One region of the Mesorhizobium ciceri biovar biserrulae genome, then DNA from elsewhere that is predicted to be linked to it. Evidence: riboswitches for the same ligand, from Rfam matches in the RefSeq annotation. Region 1 holds a riboswitch; each other region holds the start of a gene.
What was found. A riboswitch is a leader RNA that binds a small molecule or an ion and turns the genes downstream of it on or off. The one in region 1 is predicted to bind cobalamin.

Region 1 (5,608 bases):
CGTGGTCGGATAGGGCCGCGATACGCCCCCCACGGTTGAGCGGCGCACGTTGGAGGGGTGCCATTGCGTTGCACCAGCCATGCTCCCGCGCGAGGAGATCGTCGGCAGGCGAAGGTGTCCCGTCACCACCTTCGCAAAATCACGCCGGCCATCGCCCTACCAGTCCATCACCACCTTGCCGGAACTGCCGCTGCGCATCGCATCGAAGCCGGCCTGAAAATCGTCGATGCCGATGCGGTGCGTAATCAACCCGGAAACGTCGAGCGGACCTTGCACCAGGGCGATCATCTTGTACCAGGTCTCGAACATCTCGCGGCCGTAGATGCCCTTGAGATGCAGCATCTTGAAGATGACCTTGTTCCAGTCGATCTCGAAACCGGTCGGCGCGATGCCCAGGATGGCGATCTTGCCGCCATTGTTCATGGTGTCGATCATGTCGCGAAAAGCGGGGGCGGCGCCTGACATTTCGAGGCCGACATCAAAACCCTCGGTCATGCCGAGCGCCGGCATGACGTCGCGCAGTTTTTCCTTCGAGGCGTCGACAACATGCTGGACGCCGAGTTTTTTGGCCAGCGCCAGCCGCACCGGGTTGATGTCGGTGATGACGACTTTTCGCGCGCCCACACATTGCGCCACCAGCGCGCCCATGATCCCGATCGGCCCGGCGCCGGTAACCAGCACGTCCTCGCCGACCAGATCGAAGGAGAGTGCCGTGTGCACGGCATTGCCCAACGGATCGAAGATCGCCGCGATCTCGTCGGGCACATCATCGGGGATCGGCATGACATTGTGCTGCGGGATCGCCAGATACTCGCCGAAGGCGCCGGGCCGGTTGACTCCGACGCCGAGCGTGTTGCGGCACAGATGCCCTCGCCCGGCGCGACAGTTGCGGCAATGGCCGCAGACGATGTGGCCTTCGCCAGACACGCGCTGGCCGACCTTGTATTCGGTGACCGCTGCGCCGAAATCCGCGACCGTGCCGACGAATTCATGGCCGGTGACCATCGGCACCGGCACCGTCTTCTGCGCCCACTGGTCCCAATTGTAGATGTGCACGTCGGTGCCGCAGATCGCCGTCTTCTTGATCTTGATCAGCATGTCGTTAGGGCCGATCTCCGGCACCGGCACCTCTTCCATCCAGATGCCCGGTTCGGCCTTGGCCTTCACCAGTGCCTTCATCATGTTAGACATCAGGTGCTCCTTACAACTTGGTTGGTTCCACTCCTCCCGACTGCTCGGGTAGCCTGCATGACGGAAAGATAGGCTCGGAGGAGCACAGCTGAATTCTTGGACCGATCGTAATGTCCACGGGGGCGTTTGTGTCGAAGCAACACACCACCGCGAGCCGTGCGCGCGTGAAAAGCTCTGTCCTAGCGGAACTTCAGCAGGAGCGGAGCACACGCCGTGCCAGATGCAGCCGGCTTCAATTCAAACGATGAGGAATGGTCGCAGCTTGCGGCTGGGCGGTATGGCTATTTTGTCGATGTCCGCCACATGCGACGCAGTCAAATCGACACCGACGCTCTTGATGGGTCGACCTCGCCGCCGATATCTCGATAGTGCCAGTGCCCAGGCGGCATCTGCAAGCGTTGATCCCTCGCGTCTGTCGGCCGCTGGCCCTGTGAGGCAGAAGCTCACGGACAAAACCGCCTTCCTCCATTTCGTGGCCGAAATCATCCGTCCTCGGACCAGAATCGGCGTCCCAAATCCTGCCCCGCCGCTCAGCCGTCCAGCGGCCTTCGGCTGGACGACAAGGGTGGACTCGCACGCGTCGACCGACGTCTTCGCGGCTTTTCGATGCCGTCCTTTCTGCTTCAAATTATCCGCGAGGCCCGCGGGTCACATGTTTGCCGGTCACAGTGGCCCAGCGGCCTGCGCCTGCACCTTCTCCCGCAGCGCGCAGGCTGCAGCGATCATGTTGATGAGGGCAGGGCGGACCTCTTCCCATTTCCTTGTCTTGAGGCCGCAGTCCGGATTCACCCACAGCTGGCTGTCCGACAGTCGCTCGCGAGCAAGTTGGGCGAGATGCAAAATCTCGCCGACCTCTGGGACACGTGGTGAGTGAATATCGTAGACGCCGGGACCGATTTCGTTCGGATATTTGGACTTGGTGAAGGCGTCCAGCAGTTCCATTTTGGAGCGCGACGTCTCTATTGAAATCACGTCCGCGTCCAGTTCAGCGATCGAGTCGATGATTTCATTGAACTCCGAATAGCACATGTGGGTGTGAATTTGAGTCGCGTCCTCTACACCCGTCGAGGCGAGCCGGAAGCATTCGACAGCCCAGCCGAGATAATGTTTCCAATCGGACTTCCGCAGGGGCAAGCCTTCGCGAAACGCGGCCTCATCGATCTGGATCACCCTTGCGCCAGCTTTTTCGAGGTCGGCCACTTCATCGCGGATGGCGAATGCGATCTGGCGGCAGACCTCGGCACGGGGTACGTCGTCGCGCACAAAAGACCAGTTAAGAATCGTCACTGGGCCAGTGAGCATGCCCTTCACCGGCTTTTTCGTCAGCGACTGGGCAAATTGCCACCAGAGAACCGTCATCGGATTGGGCCGCGATACGTCGCCGAAGATGATGGGAGGGCGCACGAGCCGGGAGCCGTAACTTTGCACCCAGCCATGCTGGGTGAAGGCGAGGCCGGACAACTGCTCGCCAAAATGCTGCACCATGTCGTTTCGTTCGAACTCGCCATGTACCAGCACGTCGAGCCCGATCTCCTCCTGCCAACGGACGGCCCACTCAGTCTCCTTCTTCAGGAAGGTCTGATAGTCGATATAGCTCAGCCGACCCTTCGCATGAGCGGAGCGTGCCCTGCGCACCTCGGGCGTCTGCGGGAAGGACCCGATGGTCGTCGTCGGGAACAACGGCAGGGCGAGCGTGTCAGCCTGGACTCTCGAGCGCTTGGCAAATGCGCTCTTTCGTTGCTTCATGGCGCCGTCAATGCTGCTGACTCGCCCGCGGACGAGCGGATCATGGGCCTTTGTCGACATTGCGCGCGCGGCGGCCGCCTCATCAGAAGCCTTCAGCCCGCCTGTTACGGCCTCCCAGCCTTCGGACAAGGCTTGGGCCAGCACGAGCAGCTCTTCAGTCTTCTGGGCGGCGAATGCCAGCCACGAACGGACGTCTACATCGAGCGCGGTCTCCATCCGCAGGTCCATCGGCACGTGAAGCAGCGAGCAGGAAGGCGCAATTTCGACGCGGTCCAGCGGCCAACCGGCGATGACCGGCTTGATGCGGTCGAGAATGGCGGTCAGGTTCGCGCGCCAGACATTGCGGCCATCAATCAGGCCAAGTGAGAGCACCAGATCCTTCGGTGCGAGCCGACCAATCGTCTCCAATTGCTCGGGAGCGCGCACGAGGTCGAGATGCAGGCCCGCCAGGCGCAGCGAAAGCGCGGTCTCGAGATTGTCTCCCAGCGGCCCGAAATAGGTAGCCAGCATAATTTTCAACTTGGGCGCGGCTTTCGACAGCTGCCCGTAGGTGAATTCGAAGGCAGCTCTTTCGTTCGGGTTGAGATCGAGCACAAGCGCCGGCTCGTCAATTTGCACCCAGTCGGCCCCCGAGAGCTCCAGCCTCTGCAGCAGTTGCTCGTAGACGGGCAGCAGCCGCGGTAGCAGCGCTATGGGATTAAAGCCCTGATCGGGAGACTTCGCCAGCTTGAGGAAGGTCACCGGTCCAAGGATGACCGGGCGTGTATGGATGCCGAGCTCTTTTGCCTCCAGAAAGTGATCGACTGGTTTGGTTGACGAGAGGGCGAATGTCTGATCGTCGCCCAGCTCCGGCACGATGTAGTGGTAGTTCGTGTCGAACCATTTGGTCATTTCCATCGCGGTTACGCGCTGCCCCTGAACTGCATGCCCGTGACTGGCCTGTCCGCAACCCGCGGTATCGCCTTGCGTGCCGCGCGCCATCGCGAAGTAGATGTCGAGCGGGACCTCGCCGCCCGTCCAGCCGTAACGAGCTGGCACGGCGCCGACCATTGCCGCGGTGTCGAGCACATGGTCATAAAGTGAGAAATCGTTCGACGGGATTTTCGACACGCCGCGGTCGTGCTGCTCGCTCCAACTGGCGGCACGCAGTGCCTTCGCCGTCGCCAGAAGGTTGGCAGCAGACGATTTTCCGGACCAGTAGCTTTCGAGCGCGAATTTCAGTTCTCGCCGGCGACCGATACGCGGCACGCCAAGCGTTGCTATGGGAACTTGCCGGGAGACATTCATTCCATACCCCGATGGTTGGGGCGGGGACAAGGAAGGCGCTAGCAGGCCGGCATCGACGCCGAGCTGCCGCGGCCACCAGACACCCCGCCTGTGGACGTTGTTTACCGAGGCAGGTCTCCTGGCTCGCGGGTCACAGCCTCTGCCCCGTCTTCCCGGGGCAGTTCGCCCCAGTGACATTGATGGGTTTGGCTCGCCGCTTACAGTTGCGGGGCAGCGCCGGCATTGCACCGGCTTCCCACTTAGCTCCGCTACGGCAACACCTTGCGGAGAACCACGACATGCGGACAATCGCAGTAGCCCACTTTCTTGTCAATGCCGTATAAAGAAATGTTTATGTCTTTATGTGAATTGTTAGCCTGCGGCGTGCTTCCAAATTCCATGTCGCCGTCGAGCTGAGCCTTCTGCGCGACTCTCCGGTGTGTGCAGACTGTGGCTGGCCCCTCGGGCGATCTGCCTTTTGTACGATCCCGTCTCAAAACGATTTCATCAAAAACGGCGCGTGTTGGCATTCATGATGGGGCGGTAGTACTGGACCGAAGTGCGACAACGTTCCTCAGCCTCAACAATTAGAAATTGGGAGAAAAACCGGCATCCTTCTCGAACTGGTACGCGTTCGATTTAAACGCGCTTGTCTGGACAGCCTGCACAACGGGAAGGTGGGCAATACGTGGCCGAAAAGCTGCCCTACAACAGCCCCGCCTGCTCAGCCTCGCGGCGCAGATTCTGCCGGGGCCTCGGGCCGATCTGCTGGATCACCAATCCGGCGGCCAGCGAGCCAAGGTCGCCGCAGGTCTGCAGATCGCGGCCTTGCGTGTAGCCATGCAAGAAGCCGGCAGCATAGAGATCGCCGGCACCCGTTGTGTCGACCAGTTCATTGATGGCGGTCGCCTTGATCACCACGGTCTCGTCGCCGCGCACGATCACCGAACCTTTTTCCGAGCGGGTCACGGCGGCGATGCGGCAATCCTTGCGGATCTGCGCCAGCGCCTCGTCGAACGAGGATGTCTGGTAGAGCGATTTGATCTCGTGGCTGTTGGCAAAGACGATGTCGACCGTGCCCGAACGCATCAGCTCGAGGAATTCGTCGCGGTAGCGGTCGACGCAGAACGAATCCGACAGGGTCATCGACACTTCGCGGCCCGCCGCGTGCGCCAGCTTTGCCGTCTGCCGGATCGCCTCCTTGGCGCGCGGCGGATCCCACAGATAGCCTTCGAAATAGGTGACCTTGGCGCCCGAGGCCTTGTCGGCCTCGACGTCTTCCGGGCCGAGCTCGACGCAGGCGCCGAGATAGGTGTTCATCGAACGCTCGCCATCGGGGGTGACGAAGATCATCGAGCGCGCCGTCGGCGGCTCGCCCTTGAGCGGCTTGGTGTCGAAGGCAACA
Region 2 (5,608 bases), 2.4 Mb from region 1:
TGCTGTGCCGGGTGATGGGCGCCAGCGCGCTGTCGATCACGCTCAACCTCTACATCATGGACCACATCCGCAAGACCGACTTCATGCAGGCCGAATCGCTGCGCATGGCGTGGTCGATGCTGGCCTGGACCGGTGGGCCGACGCTCGGCATCTTCCTCTACACGCGCTTCGGCGTCTATGCCGCGCATGGCGCGGTGGCCGTGTTCGCGTTAGCCTTGCTGGCATTGTTCTGGACCTACCGGCTCGGCGACAACCCGTCGATCCGTCCCGGCAAGACGCGACCAGCCAATCCGCTCGCCAATATCGGCCGCTTCATCGCCCAGCCCAGGCTCAGGCTGGCCTGGCTGATCGCGTTTGGGCGCTCCTGTTTCTGGACGACGTTCTTCGTCTATGGGCCGCTGTTCATGGTCATTACGGGTGAGGGCAAGCTGGCGGGCGGCCTGCTGGTTTCGGCCGGCAACGCGCTTTTGTTCATGGCGATTTTCTGGGGCAAGGCGGGAAAGCGCTTTGGCGGCCGCAGGACCATGACATTTGCCTATTTCGCCATGTCGGTCGCGCTTCTGGCGGCGGGCTTCGTCGGCGAAACCGTGCCGCTGCTCACCGGCGCCTTCCTGCTCTGCGGCGCCTTCTTCACCATTGCACTCGACGCGCTCGGCTCGACCGCCTTCATGCGCTCGGTGCGCTCCTATGAAAGATCGCAGATGGCGGCGGTCTATCGCACCTATCTCGACTTTTCCGAGCTGACGCCGCCGCTGGTCTATTCGGTGGTGCTGGCCTTCTTCGGCCTGGGCTCGGTGTTCGTCACGCTCGGCCTGCTGGCGGCGGTCTGCGGCTTCGTGACGTGGCGCTATCTGCCGAAATCGCTTTGACCTTCATGGCGCATTCGCAACGGTCGCCGGCGGAATTTGGTTTGCCGGACGCGAGGATTCTGCCTATAGTCGCCGGTGTCGCCGGTTCCATTTTGGAGCCAAGAGGGAATGCGGTAAGGGCGGATTTCGCCCAATGCCGTGGCTGCCCCCGCAACTGTGTGCGGTAGTCCTCTCCATATGCCACTGAAGATTTTTCTTCGGGAAGGTGGGGAAGGACGCTGATCCGTGAGCCAGGAGACCTGCCGGCGACAGGAAACTGACTTCGATGCCCTCGGGTGGAGGGCGAAAGGACAAGACATGACTACCGCTTCCGTCTCCCTCGGCGCTTCCGTCTCCTCGCAGTCGCGCTTCATGCAGCTCGCGCTTGCCGCGCTGCTCGGCATTTTCGTGATGGGCTTTGTCGGCTTCTCGCATATCGATGCGGTCCACAATGCGGCTCACGACTATCGCCATTCGATGGCATTTCCCTGCCACTGACGAGGGGCTGACATCATGAACCTGTTTCGCAACGTCGTGTTCATCGCGGCGATCGCAGGGCTCGTGGCCGGCGTCGTTCTTGCCTGCATGCAGGCCTATGCGACCGTGCCGCTGATCCTGAAGGCGGAAGTCTACGAACAGGTGGGCGGCGGGCATCACCATGACCATGCCGCTCCGGCAGCAACGAATAGCAATGCCATGAGCACAGCCGCTCCGGCCCCTGCCGAAGCGACTGCTGCGGCGGAAGACGAGGGCTGGGCGCCGGCAGACGGTTTCGAGCGTTTCGCCTTCAGCGTGCTTGCCAACATCGTCACCGGCATCGGCTTCGGGTTGATCCTGGTCGCGGTTTCCGAATTCGCCGGCGGCATCGGTGGTTGGCGCCAGGGCGTGTTCTGGGGCCTGGCCGGCTTTGCCGTGTTCACGCTGGCACCGGGCCTCGGCCTGCCGCCGGAACTGCCGGCCATGCCGGCCGCCGATCTCACCCAGCGCCAGATCTGGTGGTGGGCAACGGTGGCGGCAACCGCTGCCGGTCTCGGCCTGATCGCGTTCCGCAAGTCGCTGCCGCTGGCGATCCTTGCCGTCCTTTTGATCGTCGCACCGCATGTTGTCGGGGCACCGCAGCCCGACAGTTACGAGACGGCGATTCCGGAAGGGCTGCATCACCAGTTCGTGGTGGCGGTGACCGTGACCAATCTGGTGTTCTGGCTGGTGCTCGGCGCGGTTGTCGGCGTGGTGCGCGGCCGCTTCACCGGCACCGCGACCAGCCTGCGCGACAGCTTTGCCTGATCGCAAGACACTGACCTTCCTCATCGGCGGTGCGCGCTCCGGCAAGAGCGCGCACGCCGAAATTTTGGCGACCGCCTTGCCGCCGCCCTGGACCTATATCGCCACGGCGCAAGCCTATGATGACGAGATGCGTGAGCGCATCGCGTTGCACCGGTCGCGGCGCGGCGAAGGCTGGACGACCATCGACGCACCGCTCGATCTCGCGGGCGCGCTTGCCGCCTTGCCGGACGATCGGCCGGTGCTTGTCGACTGCCTGACGCTGTGGCTGACCAACCATATGCTGGCCGAACACGATTTCGAGCTGGAATGCCGGCGATTGGCGCAGGTGCTGTCGCGGCCGCGCGGCCCCTGGTTCGTGGTGTCCAATGAAGTCGGACAAGGCATCGTGCCGGACAATGCACTGGCGCGCCGGTTTCGCGATGCCGCCGGCCGGCTCAACCAGCAGGTCGCGGCGATTGCCGATACGGTGCTGCTGATGGTGGCGGGGCTGCCGCTCAAGGTGAAATGATATGACCGATATCGACAATAAGGATGAAGAGCGCCACCGCGCCAAGATGGCCAAGCGCAAGGCGGTGCAGGATGCCGAGGTGGCGAGCAAGACGGTCGAGAAGGGATTGCTGATCGTCAACACCGGCCCGGGCAAAGGCAAGACCACGGCCGCCTTCGGGCTGGCGCTGCGGATGCTCGGCTACGGCAAGCGCGTCGGTGTCGTCCAGTTCATCAAGGGCAAGTGGCACACCGGCGAGAAGGACGCCTTCGCCGCCTTCGGCGACCGTGTCGTGTGGCACGCGATGGGCGAGGGGTTCACCTGGGAAACCCAGGATCTGAAGCGCGACATCGCTGCCGCCGAAGCCGCCTGGGCCAAGGTGCTCGAACTGATGGCCGATCCGTCGATCAGCCTGCTGGTGCTCGACGAATTGAACATTGCGCTGCGCTACGACTATCTCGATCTCGACAGAGTGGTTGGCGCGCTAAAAGCGCGGCGCGAGGGCCTGCATGTCGTTGTCACCGGCCGCAACGCCAAGCCGGCGCTGGTCGAGGCCGCAGACCTCGTCACCGAAATGGGCGTGACCAAGCATCATTTTTCCGCCGGCGTGAAAGCGCAGCAGGGGATCGAGTTCTGAGTGTTCCTCAACCTCCCCAGACGGGGGAGGGTGAGGTTAGGTCACAACGATGACAACGACCGAAACCAACCCGAACAGAGCGATCAGCAGATAGTCGGCGACGCGATAGAGTTTCAGCGCCTGCCTGATGTCGAGGCTGTCGGCTTCACGCCGCCCACCTTCGCCCATGAAGACGTCGTCGACCAGCACGCCGCCATAGAAGCGCGGGCCGGCGAGCGCCAGGCCGAGCGCACCGGCCATCGCCGCTTCCGGCCAGCCGGCATTGGGCGAGCGGTGTTTTTTCGCGTCGCGCCGCACCGCATGCCAGGCTTTTTTCGCATCAGCGCCTTTGACGAAGAACGCCGCCAGCACGATCAGAAGCGCCGTCAGCCGCGACGCCGGCAGGTTGATCCAGTCGTCGAAGCGCGCCGCCGCCCAGCCGAACGCCTCGTGGCGCGGGGTGCGGTGGCCGATCATCGAATCGGCGGTGTTGGCGGCCTTGTAGGCGGCGCCGCCGGCCAGGCCGCCGACGCCGGTCCAGAAGGCAGGGGCGACGATGCCGTCGGAAAAATTCTCGGCCAGGCTCTCGATCGCCGCGCGGCAGACACCGGCCCGGTCGAGCGTTTCAGGGTCGCGACCGACGATCCGCGAAACGGCAAGGCGGGCCAAGGCGAGGCCGCCGGTGTCGAGGGCGTCAGCCACCGCCTCGACATGCTCATAGAGGCTCTTCTGCGACAGCAGCGACGTTGCCAGAAGGGCCGTGATGACCAAGCCCATGGGAACGAACCAGAACAGGATCTGTACGCCCAGGCCGACTATCGCCGGCACCAGCACGATGACCAGCAGCGCCTGGACACCGCGCTTGCGACGCAGCGCGTCGGGATCAGTGGCGCGGTTGAGCCTGCGGTCGAGAAAGGATATCAGCCTGCCGAACCACGTCACCGGATGGCCGATGGCGCGAAACAGCCAGTCGGGGTAACCGAGGGCGAATTCGACGACCAATGACAGGAAAGCGATCAGGACTGACATGAAGCTTCTTAATGGGGCGGTTGTGGACCATGGTGGAAGTCTTGGCCGCGCGAGGGTGCTTTTCCCCAACGCCCTGCTGCCTTTCGTCGACCTCTCGACCGGTATCAATCCGCACTCCTACCCGCTTTTCGACCTGCCCGCCACCTCGCTGTCGCGGTTGCCGGAAGCCGCGCGCACACGCGACCTGACAGAGATCGCGGCCAGCACCTACGGCGCGCCGTCGCCAGCCAACGTCGTGGCGGCGCCTGGCACGCAGATCCTGTTGCCGCGCGTTGCGTCGCTCATCGCGCCCGGCAAGGCGCTGGTGCTGGGTCCGACCTACGCCGAACATGCCCGCGCTGCCGCGATCGCCGGGCATCAGGTGACCGAGGTCGATAATTTCGAAGCGTTGGCTGACGCCGACCTCGTCATCATCGTCAATCCGAACAATCCGGATGGACGTGTCATAGAGCGCGACCGGTTGCTGGCTCTGGCCGCCGGATTGCGCGCCAAGGGCGGACTGCTGGTCGTCGACGAGGCGTTCATGGATGTCGGCCCGCGTCAGCACAGCCTCGCGGGCGATGTCGGTCAGGGCGGCCTCGTCGTGCTGCGCTCGTTCGGCAAGTTCTTTGGCCTGGCCGGGCTGCGGCTCGGCTTTGCACTTTCCGATGCTGCGACGGTCGACCGGCTGGAAACGCAATTCGGACCATGGGCCGTTGCCGGCCCGGCGCTGGAATATGGCGTCCGCGCGCTTGCCGACATCGGGTGGCAGGACGTGATGCGGGCGTCGTTGGCCGGTGAATCGGCGCGTCTCGATGCGCTTTTCGGCCGCTTCGGCGTTCCTGTTGCGGGCGGAACCACACTGTATCGTTTCCTCAGTCTGACCAATGCCGCCGATTTGTTTGCAGCGCTCGGCGAGCGCGGCATCCTGCTTCGCCATTTTGCCGACCGGCCTGACGTTCTGCGCGCCGGCCTGCCGGGCAGTGAGGAGGAATGGCAGCGGCTCGAATCCGCACTTGCCGAATGGGCGTCGCGGCGCAAGCATCAATCGAAGGGTTCCAAACAATGATCCATGTCTGCTCGCTGGCAAAGATCGAGGAAACGGTGGCCAGGACCGGCGCCGACCGCATGCTTTCGCTGCTCGCCGCCGGAACGGAGGTGGTGCGGCCGGCCTCGATCTCGAGGGAAAACCACCTGCATCTGGTCATGCACGACATCGCGGTGGCGCAGGACGGCATGACCATGCCGGGCGAAGACCATGTCCGCAATCTGCTCGATTTCGCGCGCCGGTGGGACCGGGCAAGGCCGATGCTCGTGCATTGCTATGCCGGCATCAGCCGCTCGACGGCTTCGGCCTTTATCATC
Region 3 (5,608 bases), 1.1 Mb from region 1:
CGATTTCGTGACCGGAGGCGGGCAGCCAGCTGTTCCAGATCGTGTTGATCGTCCGGCGGATGGATGAGATGTGCTCGCGGTGCGAGAACACCGCATATTTCTGCGCCGGCACCCGCACCCGATAGAAGTCCTTCGGCAGATCCGCAAAGCCGGACACTTCGACGCCGACGACATAGTCGAAATTGCCCGCGTCGTCGCCGTTAAGGCAGACGCCGTAGAAAACGCCTGAGATCTCGCCGGGGATGTTGCCGATATAGGGTGCAAAACGCTGCCACTGCATCGGAATCCCGGCGCTGGTTTCACAGCTGTAGCGTTCGCCGAGGCCGGCGATCAGGAACGGCCGGCTGGTCTCGAAGCGCGGTGGTTCGAGATTGGTGAGGAAGGACTGGCCCATCAGGATCGGCTCCACGAGGTCGAGGTTGTTGGTCGAGCCTTGCGCGCGCACCAGTTCCGGCGTGGTGCCGAACTGATCGCGGAAGGCACGGGTGAACGCCTCATGCGAGTTGTAGCCGGCGTCGAGCGCGACGACGAGGATGTCGGGCGCTCCGCCGGCCAGCTTGCGCGCCGCCTCGGTCAGCCGGCGTGAGCGCATGTAACCCATCACCGAGCGGCCGGTTGCGGCGCCGAAGGCGCGCGTCACATGAAAACGCGACACGCCGCTGCTTTGCGCGACATCGTCAAGCGAGATCGCCTGCGGCAGATGGCTCTCGACGAACCACAGCGCTTTCTCGGTCGGGTTCATGGGGCTCCTTTTCGCATTGGCCGGATCATCTTGGCGTTTCCTGGCGCGGCCAGTTTGATCGAAATTGCGCATCCCGTGCAATCTGCGCCGATCCCATGGGCTTTCGCTTGACAGCGGGCCGCGTCATCTCCTAAGAATGTTATGTTATTACATAAAGTGAGCGTGCAATGCCTGTTTCCCTTAGCTGGCCCACCACTTCGTCCGAGAAATCCATTGCGAAGAGTTTGGTGGAAATCTACGCTGAAGTGGTGATGGTCCCCGAGCCGAAAGGCGAGGGGTGAAAAGGGAACACGGTGAGGCCTGTTCAGGTCGAGGCCGTGGCTGCCCCCGCAACTGTAAGCGGCGAGCAAAATCCGTGAATGCCACTGGCCGGCAAGGCTGGGAAGGCAGGATGGCGCAACGACCCGCGAGCCAGGAGACCTGCCATCACTGAGTTGACCGGACGGGGTGTGCCGGGAGGAAACGCGAGTCCCGGTCTTGTTGGCCGGTTCGCCAGCTTCCTTCCGTCGCCAGTTTTGGAAAGTGACGGAAAGTTGGACGGCTCCATCGATCATCGCATCACCATGCGCACGCTTTGCCGTCCCCGCAATCCGGCGGGCTGCAGCCGATGAGCGCAGCGCTTCTCGAAGCCCATGACCTCTGTGCCATGGCGAATGGGCGGAATCTGGTCCAGGCGGTCAGCTTCTCGGTGGCCGCTGGCGATCGCCTTGCCATCATCGGTCCCAACGGCGCCGGCAAGACGACGTTGCTGCGCATGCTGTCGGGCATGATGCGGCCAAGTTCCGGCGAGGTGAAGCTTGGCGGGCGACGGCTCGATGGGATTTCTGTCGCCGAGCGGGCACTGCATATCGCCGTGGTCGGCCAGACCGACCAGCCCGATCCGCGGCTGGCGGTGATCGATTATGTCGAGCTTGGCCGGGTCCCGCATGCCGGGCTGCGGCGCAGGCGCGAGGAACGCGATATCGTCGTCGACGCGCTGCGCCGGACCGGCCTGCTGCCGCTGCTTGGCCGCACCATCGGCTCGCTGTCGGGCGGCGAGCGCCAGCGCGCCCAACTGGCGCGCCATCGCCCAGCAGCCCAAAATCCTGTTCCTCGACGAACCGACCAACCATCTGGACCCGCGCGCCCGCGGCGAACTGCTCGACCTCGTGGCAGGCTTTGAGATGACGGTGATCGCGGTGCTGCACGATCTGGCGCTGGTAGCACCCTTCGCCACCAGGGTGGCGGTAATGAACCATGCCCGCCTGCAAGCGCTCGCCGCACCGCGCGAAGCGCTGGCCCAACAGCTGATCCGCGAGATTTTCGGCATCGATGTGCTGCGCCTGCGCCATCCGACCGAGGATCGAGAGTTGACGGTGTTCGAGGTTCCGAACCGTGCCGCGCCGCCGTCGTGATTGAAGCCGTTCCATAGTCGACCCGATCCCACCCACAAGGAGCATACCCGTGAAACGCCTCGCTTTTTCGCTTGCCGTCTCGCTGCTGACCTCGACCGCCTTCGCCTTCCCGGTAACCGTCGACAGCTGCGGCAAGCCGCTGACCTTCGACGCGCCGCCGAAGCGCGCTGTCATCCACGATCTGAACATGGCCGAGATGGCTTTCGCGCTGAAATTGCAGCCGTCAATCGTCGGCCTGACGGGCATCACCGGATGGTACAAGGTCGGTTCCGAATTCAAGGCAGAGCAGGGTTCGATCCCGGAGCTGGCGCCGAAATATCCGACGCTCGAAAACCTCGTGGCCGTGGAGCCGGATTTCTTCTTCGCCGGCTGGTACTACGGCATGAAGCCGGGTGGCGAGGTGACGCCCGACACGCTTGCCCCGCACGGAATCAAGACGCTGGTTCTGGCGGAAAGCTGCGTCCATCTCGACAAGAGCCGCCCCGCCGCCTCGATGAACCTGCTCTATGGCGACGTCGAAAAGCTGGGCAAGATCTTCGGCAAGGAGACAGAGGCTGAAAAGCTTGTCTCTGGCTGGAAGGCGCAGCTCGCCGACATCACCGCCAAGGTCGGCAGCGCCAAGGGCACGCGGGTGTTCCTCTACGATTCCGGCGAGGACAAGCCGTTCACCGCAGGCAAGTTCGCCATCCCCAGCGCCATGATCACTGCCGCCGGCGGCGACAACATCATGGCTGACATGGACACCAGCTGGGGCAACACGGATTGGGAAACGGTGGCGTCGCGCAATCCGCAATTCCTCATCCTGCTCGATTACCAGGACGGTGGCGGCTACAGGAAGCTGCTCGATTTCCTGAAAGCGCATCCGGCCATGAAGGAGACAGACGCGGTCAAGAACGAGCGCTTCGTCGCCCTCCGCTACGCCGAGCTGACGCCCGGACCCGCCAACATCGAAGCGATCGACAAGATCGCCAAGGCCATGCACCCGGAAGCATTTTGAGCTTGCGCCATCCGGCATTTGCGTTGGCCATGCTGGCGGGAGCGGCGGCGATCGCCGCTCTCGCTCTGCTGTCGATCGCCTATGGCTCGACGCTGATCCCGCTGGCCGACGTTGTAGCAGCGCTTGGCCGCGCAATCGGCTTAGGCGGGCACGACGTGTCCGGGCCGGTCGGCAAGATCGTCGTCGATCTGCGGCTGCCGCGCACGATCCTGGCCATCTGCGTCGGCGCGGGCCTCGGCGTCGTCGGCGCGCTGCTGCAGACAGTGACCCGCAACGATCTCGCCGATCCGTTCCTGTTCGGCCTGTCGTCGGGCGCCGCCGCCGGTGCTGTTTCCGTCATCACCGTCTTCGGCGACAGCTTTGGCATCTGGACGTTGCCGGTCGCGGCCTTCACCGGCGGCATATTGGCCGCCGGCGTCGTCCTGCTGCTGGTCGCGCGGGTGAGGGGCCAAGGGCCGGAGCGGCTGATCCTCGCCGGCCTTGCCGTGTCCTTCATGTTCACCGCCTTGACCAACTACCTGGTCTTTGCCGGCGACCAGCGCGCCGCCCACTCCGTGTTGTTCTGGACGATGGGCGGCCTTGGCCTGGCGCGCTGGGACAATATCTGGTTGGGCGCGCTGGGTGCGGGCACCATTCTGGCTTACGCGCTGTGGAACCACCGCCGGCTCGATGCCTTCCTGGCCGGCGAAAACGCCGCCGAAAGCCTTGGCGTGCCAGTGGCGCGCATGCGCCGAATGACGTTTCTCGTCGCCGCCTTCTCGACGGCGATCCTGGTCTCTGTCGCCGGGGTCATCGGCTTCGTCGGGCTGATGATCCCGCATCTGTCGCGGCCGCTGGCAGGCCCCTTGCATCTGCGCCTGGTTGCCAGCTGCGCCGTCTTCGGCGCGGTGCTTTTGCTGGCCAGCGATCTTCTGGCCCGAACGCTGCTGCCGCCGCAGGAACTGCCGATCGGCATCATCACCAGCTCGGTCGGTGCGTTCTTCGTCGTCACCATGCTGATCCGCAACCGGCTTTGAGCGCGTTTGGCAACCGGTCGCCGGATCACACGGTCCAGAAATAGCGCACGATGTGGAAGAACACCGGGGCGGCGAAGACCAGGCTGTCAGTTCGGTCCATCATGCCGCCATGGCCTTCGATGAGATGGCCCCAGTCCTTGACGCCCTGGTCGCGCTTGATGGCCGAGGCGACCAGCCCGCCTAGGAATCCCATCGAGCAGGCGACGAAGGCCACGGCTGCCGCCTGCAGCGCCGAAAAGGGCGTCACGAACGACAACAGCGCGCCGAGCAGGCTCGCCGACACCAATCCGCCGATCAGCCCTTCCCAGGTTTTCGACGGCGAGACGTTCGGCGAAAACCGGTGTTTACCAAACAGCTTGCCGAAGATGTACTGCAGCACGTCGCTGCCTTGCACGACGATGATCAGGAAGGCGATCAGCAGCAGGGTGCGGCCCTCGAAGCCTGGCACGTCGAGTGTCAGCAGGGCGGGGACGTGGCTGACGCAATAGACCGAGATCATCACCGCCCATTGCTGCGCGGCGATCCGCTCGAGGAAGCGTTCGGTGTCGCCATGCAGCGCCGTGATGGCCGGCATCAAGAGGAAGCAGTAGACCGGAATGAAGATGACGAAGAGCCCGTACCAGGCGGTCCACACCAGCCAGTACTGAAACGGGATGATGATGCCGAACATGCCGAGCAGCACCCAATGGTCGCTGCGGCGCGTATGCGTCAGCGTCACGAATTCGCGCAGCGCGGCGAAGGAAATCAGCGCAAACAGGATGGTCATCCCGTAACGGCCGAAGAAGAAGGCGACCGTCATCAGCGCCACCATCACCCACCAGGCGTTGATGCGCTGCGTGAGATTGACAAGCGTCGAGCTCAGCGGCTTCGGCGCTCGCGCCGAAAGGATGGTGGCGACGATGCTGGCGGTGGTCAAAACCGCCAGCAGGCCGATGATCAGGATGGAGATCTCGTGGCGCATCAATCGTCTCGCTCGGGACGCGGGTTGAGCGCCAGAAGCGCGGCGTGGGCGCGCTCGAGAAAGGCGCGGCGTTCTTCGCCCGGGCCAACCGCGACAGGCGCGCCGAAAACGACGCGGCACAGCAGCGGCACCGGCAGGAACTGGCCCTTGGGCAGCACGCGCGACATGTTCTCGATCCAGCACGGGATCAGCTCGACCTCAGGCCGCGCCGTCGACAGATTGTAGAGCCCGGAGCGGAACGCCAGCAGCGGCTCGTCTGTCATGTTGCGTGTGCCCTCGGGAAACAGGATAAGCGAGTGCCCTTGGTCGAGAACCGACAGCATGATCTCGATGGGGTTTTCCTCAGGTCTCGTCCATTGCCGGTTGATGAGCACGGACGACAACATGTCCTGCGCGATGAAGCGGCGCAGCCGCGACTTCCCCCAATATTCGCCTGCGGCAACAGCATGGGTGATCGCGCGCTCCCTTTCGCTGAGACAGGCCGACAAAAGGATGAAG

Region 2: it holds a riboswitch for cobalamin, as region 1 does, so the genes downstream of both, A4R29_RS16880 (CbtB domain-containing protein) here and metE (5-methyltetrahydropteroyltriglutamate--homocysteine S-methyltransferase) in region 1, are expected to answer to the same signal.
Region 3: it holds a riboswitch for cobalamin, as region 1 does, so the genes downstream of both, A4R29_RS10255 (ABC transporter ATP-binding protein) here and metE (5-methyltetrahydropteroyltriglutamate--homocysteine S-methyltransferase) in region 1, are expected to answer to the same signal.

The regions. Positions count from the first base shown of each region.
Region 1 covers NZ_CP015064.1:1,190,481-1,196,088, forward strand. The annotation lists gene tdh (L-threonine 3-dehydrogenase) at 157-1,191, opposite strand; gene metE (5-methyltetrahydropteroyltriglutamate--homocysteine S-methyltransferase) at 1,855-4,200, opposite strand; cobalamin riboswitch at 4,316-4,515, opposite strand; gene A4R29_RS05255 (adenosine kinase) at 4,909-5,608, opposite strand, start outside.
Region 2 covers NZ_CP015064.1:3,607,200-3,612,807, reverse strand. The annotation lists gene A4R29_RS16885 (MFS transporter) at 1-869, shown strand, start outside; cobalamin riboswitch at 926-1,130, shown strand; gene A4R29_RS16880 (CbtB domain-containing protein) at 1,167-1,346, shown strand; gene A4R29_RS16875 (CbtA family protein) at 1,362-2,132, shown strand; gene cobU (bifunctional adenosylcobinamide kinase/adenosylcobinamide-phosphate guanylyltransferase) at 2,125-2,640, shown strand; gene cobO (cob(I)yrinic acid a,c-diamide adenosyltransferase) at 2,642-3,256, shown strand; gene cbiB (adenosylcobinamide-phosphate synthase CbiB) at 3,293-4,264, opposite strand; gene cobD (threonine-phosphate decarboxylase CobD) at 4,263-5,312, shown strand; gene A4R29_RS16850 (tyrosine phosphatase family protein) at 5,309-5,608, shown strand, end outside.
Region 3 covers NZ_CP015064.1:2,266,052-2,271,659, forward strand. The annotation lists gene A4R29_RS10250 (AraC family transcriptional regulator) at 1-742, opposite strand, end outside; cobalamin riboswitch at 978-1,184, shown strand; partial or broken gene A4R29_RS10255 (ABC transporter ATP-binding protein) at 1,350-2,136, shown strand; gene A4R29_RS10260 (ABC transporter substrate-binding protein) at 2,186-3,133, shown strand; gene A4R29_RS10265 (FecCD family ABC transporter permease) at 3,163-4,149, shown strand; gene A4R29_RS10270 (phosphatidate cytidylyltransferase) at 4,175-5,110, opposite strand; gene A4R29_RS10275 (lysophospholipid acyltransferase family protein) at 5,110-5,608, opposite strand, start outside.